2 regions of the Planococcus massiliensis genome follow, and region 1 is predicted to be linked to the other one. Evidence: a T-box and tRNA genes for the amino acid it is inferred to sense, from the RefSeq annotation. Region 1 holds a T-box; the other holds one or more tRNA genes.

Region 1 (3,420 bases):
TCGACAAAGGGGTAACGGACTTGACCGTCATTTCGAATAACTGCGGAGTCGATGAGTGGGGGCTTGGGCTGTTATTAAAAAATAAACAAATTAAGAAAATGATCGGCTCTTATGTAGGAGAAAATAAAGAATTTGAACGCCAAGTGCTGTCCGGTGAAATTGAAGTGGAATTGACGCCGCAAGGTACATTAGCTGAAAAGATGCGCGCAGGCGGAGCAGGGATTCCGGCGTTTTTCACACCGGCTGGCGTCGGTACGACGGTCGCTGAAGGAAAAGAAATCCGTGAATTCGACGGCAAGGAATATGTACTGGAGCATGCGCTCCGTGCCGATTTCGCATTAGTGCGTGCGCACAAAGCGGATAAGATGGGGAATCTCGTCTACAACAAAACGGCACAGAATTTCAACCCGTTGGCAGCAGCCGCTGGAAAAATCACGATTGCAGAAGTCGAAGAAATCGTCGAAACCGGCGACATCGACCCGAACCACGTGCAAACACCGAGCATTTATGTGCAAGGTTTATTGCAGGCGAAACAGGAAAAACGCATTGAACGGCTAACGACCCGTTCGGTCTAAGAAAGGATGTGTGCAGCGATGGATAAAAACCAAGTAAGAGAAAGAATTGCGAGACGTGCAGAAAAAGAGATCAACGACGGGGACTACGTAAACTTAGGGATTGGCATGCCGACATTGGTGGCGAATTTCATCTCCGACAATAAAAGCGTCGTGCTCCAGTCGGAAAATGGATTGCTCGGCATCGGGCCTTATCCGACAGAAAATGAAGTGGATCCTGATTTAATCAATGCCGGAAAAGAAACCGTGACAACGATCAAAGGCTCCTCTTTTTTCACTAGTGCTGAATCGTTTGCCATGATCCGCGGCGGCCATATTGACGTAGCGATCTTAGGCGGAATGGAAGTTGCTGAAAATGGGGACTTGGCCAACTGGATGATCCCCGGGAAAATGATCAAAGGCATGGGGGGCGCGATGGACCTGGTGCACGGCGCCAAAAAAGTCATCGTCATCATGGACCATGTGTCGAAAGACGGCTCCCCGAAAATCAAAAAACAGTGCGATTTGCCGCTGACAGGCAAAGGCGTGGTCAACAAAATCATCACGGATCGTGCCGTCATCGAAGTGACGCCGGACGGTTTGGTGCTGACGGAAGTGTTTGAAGGCTTCAGCGTCCAGGATATCATTGATTCGACGGATGCTCCGCTGAATACCGAGAACGTGAAAGTGTCCTGAGCTATTGCCAAAAAACGGCGGTTCCGCTAAAATAAAGGGTAATAACCTATGACAGTGAAGAGGATCAGTAAATTGTTTTCATTCTGTAGAGAGCCGGCGGGTGGTGCAAGCCGGTGTCTGGAGCAATTGAACTCGCCTTGGAGTCCGTGTATGTGAAACCAAGTAAGATACACCGTTTTCCGCGTTAAGGAATCAAGTTGAGCGAGCAATCGCTAATTTGGGTGGTACCGCGGGAGACTCCCGTCCCTTATGAAGATGAGGGGCGGGAGTTTTTATTTTGAGGAGGAATTTGAGATGACATTCAAGCACAAGACAGTCGAGAAGAAATGGCAGAAGTTCTGGGAACAGAACAAAACGTTCAAAATGGAAACCGATTTTGATAAACCGAAATTCTACGCATTGGACATGTTCCCGTATCCATCTGGAGCTGGACTCCATGTGGGCCATCCGGAAGGCTACACGGCAACGGATATTTTGAGCCGCGTGAAACGCATGCAGGGCTATAACGTTCTTCATCCGATGGGCTGGGATGCATTCGGCCTTCCGGCAGAACAATACGCACTCGACACAGGGAACGATCCGGCGGAATTTACGGCGAAGAATATTGAAACGTTCAAACGCCAAATTCAGGAACTTGGATTTTCGTATGACTGGGACCGCGAAGTCAACACGACCGATCCGTCTTACTATAAATGGACGCAATGGATTTTTATCCAGCTTTACAATAAAGGCTTGGCGTATGTAGATGAAGTGGCCGTGAACTGGTGTCCGGCGCTTGGCACTGTTCTGGCCAACGAAGAAGTGGTCGACGGCGTTTCTGAACGCGGAGGGCATCCGGTTGAACGCCGCCCAATGCGCCAATGGGTGCTGCGCATCACGGAATATGCGGACCGTTTGCTGGAAGATTTGGAAGAGCTGGACTGGCCGGACAGCTTGAAAGATATGCAGCGCAACTGGATCGGGAAATCTGAAGGAGCGGAATTGGAGTTTAAGGTAGAAGGTACGGAGCACTCATTCCGCGCATTTACCACACGTCCGGATACGATTTTCGGTGCCACTTATGCGGTTCTTGCACCGGAGCATAAATTGGTCGCTTCCATCACGACAGCAGACCAAAAAGCGGCAGTTGAAAAATACATCGATGATGTGAAAACGAAGAGCGATTTGGAACGCACCGATTTGGCGAAATCGAAATCCGGTGTGTTCACAGGATCTTACGCAATCAACCCGGTCAGCGGCGAAAAAATGCCAATCTGGATTGCGGACTACGTGCTTGCGACTTACGGAACAGGTGCCATCATGGCGGTACCTGCGCATGACGAACGCGACTATGAATTTGCGAAGCAATTCGACTTGCCGATCGTCGAAGTGGTATCCGGCGGAAACGTCGAAGAAGAAGCCTATGCAGGCGACGGCGAATTGATCAATTCGGACTTCTTGAACGGCTTGAACAAAAAAGAAGCCATCGCCAAAGCCATTTCTTGGCTTGAAGAACACGGCGTCGGCGAGAAGAAAATTACGTATCGCCTTCGTGACTGGCTGTTCAGCCGCCAGCGCTATTGGGGTGAGCCGATTCCAATCATTCACTGGGAAGATGGCACCATGACGCCGGTCGATGAAAAAGACTTGCCACTGATGCTGCCGGTAACGACGGATATCAAACCGAGCGGAACAGGCGAATCGCCGCTTGCGAATATTTCGGAATGGGTCAATGTTGTCCATCCGGAAACCGGCATGAAGGGCCGCCGCGAAACAAACACAATGCCGCAATGGGCAGGAAGCTGCTGGTATTACTTGCGCTATATCGATCCGACAAACGACGAAATGCTAGCTGATCCGGAATTGTTGAAACACTGGCTTCCGGTTGATGTTTACATCGGCGGAGCGGAACATGCCGTCCTTCATTTATTGTATGCGCGCTTCTGGCATAAAGTGCTTTACGATCTTGGCGTCGTTCCGACGAAAGAGCCGTTCCAGAAACTGTTCAACCAAGGAATGATCCTGGGAGAAGGCAATGAAAAAATGTCGAAATCCAAAGGCAATGTGGTCAACCCGGACCAGATCATCGAAAGCCACGGAGCAGATACGCTTCGCCTTTACGAAATGTTCATGGGGCCGCTGGAAGCTTCGATTGCTTGGTCAACAAACGGACTTGACGGTGCACGCCGCTTCC
Region 2 (3,420 bases), 220 kb from region 1:
CATCAACGGAAAAATCGATACAAAACTGCCGTTTCCGCATATGGCGGAAATGTAAAAAAGCGTCCTGGATGGGACGCTTTTTTGCTTTAAACAAATTGTTTATCAAGGTGGGCAAATCCAATCTCTGTATCGATTTCTCCATACATTTGGGTTTCAGCGAGATCTTCTCCCGCCAGCCATTTTTTGAAATCAAAAATTTCAGGTTCCCGGTTGCCGCCCAGCGCAAACCATGCCTTCAATTCTTTTGGCAAATAGGCAGACGTGTGGATGGTTCCTGCCCAACTTTTATACAGCTTCGAGAACACGCCTTTATCCATATCGTTGAAGAGACGAAAGGCTAAATAGGCGTCTTTTGTTGCAGCCGGTTCTTGCCGGATCGCAGCCAACCGTTCATGCGAATCATTTAAGTAGTTCCGGTTTTCATGCTGCTGGATTTCAAAATGATTGGTGCAGGCCCCGTCTTTCCTTACATTGACAGCTCTTGGGCTCGCTTCAATAATTGATGATTCCCCGCTTACGTCCTGTACTACATAGCTGAAAGAACCACGATGGGGAATTTCTTTTAAAAGCGCTATCGCCTCTTCTACCGTCGAACAGGTCTCCAGCAGGATCCTGCCGATCATGTAGCACACAAACCCGTCTCCCGGCTGTTTCCGGTGCGTGAAATTATACCCCATGGCAAAACCCTTCTCATTCATCCCATCCATGCGCCCGATAATGCGGGACGAAGGGCCAATAAACGCATAGCCTTGGTCATCCGGTTGAAACAGCAGAAAACGCCCTTCATAAGTCTGCGGATGAAAGTCGTAATTCCGGACGAGAAAATCATTCCCGGTCACAATTGAGCAGCCGGATGGCATTGCGTCTATCCGGTACCCGCCAAAATCCCTTAATACTTCTTCGATGGGCAGTTCCAAACTTTCCTGCAGCCCCAGCAGTTCTTCCCAAATGCCCGGAGCAAATTGAAGAAACGCATTTTTTGTCTCATTTACCCCGATTTCAAAGCGTGGCCGTTTCGCTTTCCACTGCTTTCTGCGATTCTCCAATGTAATGGAATTCTTTAACCGTTCTCCCTGCATCTTTCCAAATTCATAATGGCTGCCTCGAAATTGCAAAATGTCGCTATGGATCTGTTTCATCGGCTCCTCCTTCTGCTTTTGAAAACATTTTCTCCCATTATTATATCAAGCAATTATTAGATAAAGACAGGAATTGCCTTCTTTTCTTCTTACTAAAGAAACCTTAAAGGCGGATATGCCTCTAATTCTTCATTTAAAGCACCTTAAAGCTTTAATAATACTTTACCGGAATAATTCTTCCTCCAGAAGCGAAATAACGTCATCGCAAGTTCTATCACGTTTCAACCATCTCTCTTTCTACTTCCGTAAAAAAGCACAAAAAAACACTCCCTGCTTAAAGCAAGAAGTGTTTCGCATCCGCTGAGCGGAACAAAATATACCGGCGGTCGGGGTCGAACCGACACTCCCGTGAAGGAACGGGATTTTGAGTCCCGCGCGTCTGCCAATTCCGCCACGCCGGCTTAATCGAATTGGACAAGATTTATCTTAACATAGCTTTTATTGAATGCACAAGTACTTTTTTGCATTTGTTTTTCCGATTCCAAATAAAAAGAAGGCCTCCTCAAATTTGGAAGGCCTTCTTTTTATTTCACAGGAAGATATTGAGGATCAAGTATATGCCGGCTGCCAGCAACGCTGAGATTGGCATGGTAATGAGCCACGTGATCAACATTGTTTTCGCGGTCCCCCACTTGACGCCTTTTAATCGATGAGATGCCCCTACCCCCATAATGGATGAAGAAATGACATGCGTCGTACTAACCGGCAAATGGATGAACGTGGCACCGAAGATAACAGCTGCACCGGTCAGGTCAGCAGCTACTCCATTGACAGGGCGGATTTTCATAATCTTGCCTCCGACGGTTTTAATGATTCTCCAGCCGCCGATAGACGTTCCCAAAGCCATAGCTGTTGCACATGTCGCTTGAACCCAGAACTGAACATCATCTGACGTTTGATAATTGTTGACAATCAACGCCATTGTGATGATCCCCATTGCTTTTTGGGCATCGTTTGTACCATGTGAAAAAGATTGTAAAGCAGCTGTCGCAATTTGGATCAAACGAAAATTTCGATTCGTTTTAGTTAAATTGTTATTCTTAAATACAATTTTGAAAATGCTGTAAACCAAATACCCCACAGCAAATGCGAGGATCGGCGATAAAATCAGCGCTTGGATAATGGTAAGGAATCCCCCATAATTCAAGGCAGAGAATCCGGCAGCAGCAATCGCAGCCCCAGCAATTGAACCAATCAGTGCATGCGAGGAACTGCTCGGAATGCCATAGTACCAAGTAATCAAGTTCCATACAATCGCCGCGATTAAAGCAGCTAAGATCACAACTGTTCCATTCGTTAACGTGAATGGATCAACAATGTCTTTTGTAATGGTTTTCGCAACACCTGTAAAAGCCAGCGCCCCTACGAAATTCATGGCAGCAGCCAGCATGATTGCGTGGCGCGGTTTTAAAGCTTTTGTGGAAACCGCTGTAGCGATTGAGTTGGCCGTATCATGAAAGCCGTTGATAAAATCGAATATTACAGCAAATACAACAATTAAAACTGTTAATAGCAGAACCATATCCATCGGTCATCTTGCTCCTTAAGCGTTTTTCATAATAATAGATTCGAAGGTATTCGCAACCTTTTGGCAGTGGTCTGCAATTTCTTCAAGTTCTTCATAGATCTCTTTATATTGAATGATGCGGATCGGATCTTTTTCCGTTTGGAACAGATGTTTGATCGCATGGCGTCTCGTCACATCGCATTGAGATTCGTAATCTTTGATTTTAATGGCATGCTCTCGCATAGCGGGCAATTTTTTAGTAGACATTAAATCCACAGCTGTTTCAATTTCAATCGTGCTCATTCGAATTGCTTCTACGAACTCCAGCATAAATTCATCCGCATTTACGATTGAATACATTTCAAACATAGAGGCAGTATGGTCAAGGCCGTCCAGCACATCATCCATCGTCATCGCAAGAGCTAGAATGTCCTCGCGTTCAATGGGCGTTATAAACGCTTGGTTCAGATCCTGGATTACTGTATGCACATAATTATCGCCTTTTGTTTCATAATCTTTCATCGTATTGGAGAAAATCTTCAAATCGCTGATTTCTCTTAATTTGTAGTCAGCAAAATAAGCTGCACTCTCTTTTAAATTTGAAGCAATATCCCCTAGTAGAACTGCAAACTTATCTTTTTTCTTGAAAGCCATTTTCTTACCTCCGCTAATTTCTAAAATAAAATCAAAGCTAGATTATAATAGCTTATTTTAACCCGTTTTAATACAACTTTAAAACCAAATTTACAAAGCCTTAATAAAACAAAAAGTTAT

What was found. The T-box of region 1 lies ahead of leuS (leucine--tRNA ligase). A T-box ahead of a tRNA ligase gene usually reads a tRNA of that ligase, here a tRNA-Leu.
Region 2: it encodes a tRNA-Leu, which carries the amino acid that the T-box ahead of leuS (leucine--tRNA ligase) is inferred to sense. The anticodon was not compared.

Annotation. Positions count from the first base shown of each region.
Region 1 is NZ_CCXS01000001.1:2,204,580-2,207,999, reverse strand. Features, by position in the region: gene BN1080_RS10900 (CoA transferase subunit A) at 1-575, shown strand, start outside; gene BN1080_RS10895 (3-oxoacid CoA-transferase subunit B) at 594-1,247, shown strand; T-box leader at 1,293-1,498, shown strand; gene leuS (leucine--tRNA ligase) at 1,542-3,420, shown strand, end outside.
Region 2 is NZ_CCXS01000001.1:2,427,692-2,431,111, forward strand. Features, by position in the region: gene BN1080_RS12110 (C45 family autoproteolytic acyltransferase/hydrolase) at 1-55, shown strand, start outside; gene BN1080_RS12115 (C45 family autoproteolytic acyltransferase/hydrolase) at 87-1,139, opposite strand; tRNA gene BN1080_RS12120 (tRNA-Leu) at 1,457-1,540, opposite strand; gene BN1080_RS12125 (inorganic phosphate transporter) at 1,669-2,667, opposite strand; gene BN1080_RS12130 (DUF47 domain-containing protein) at 2,683-3,300, opposite strand.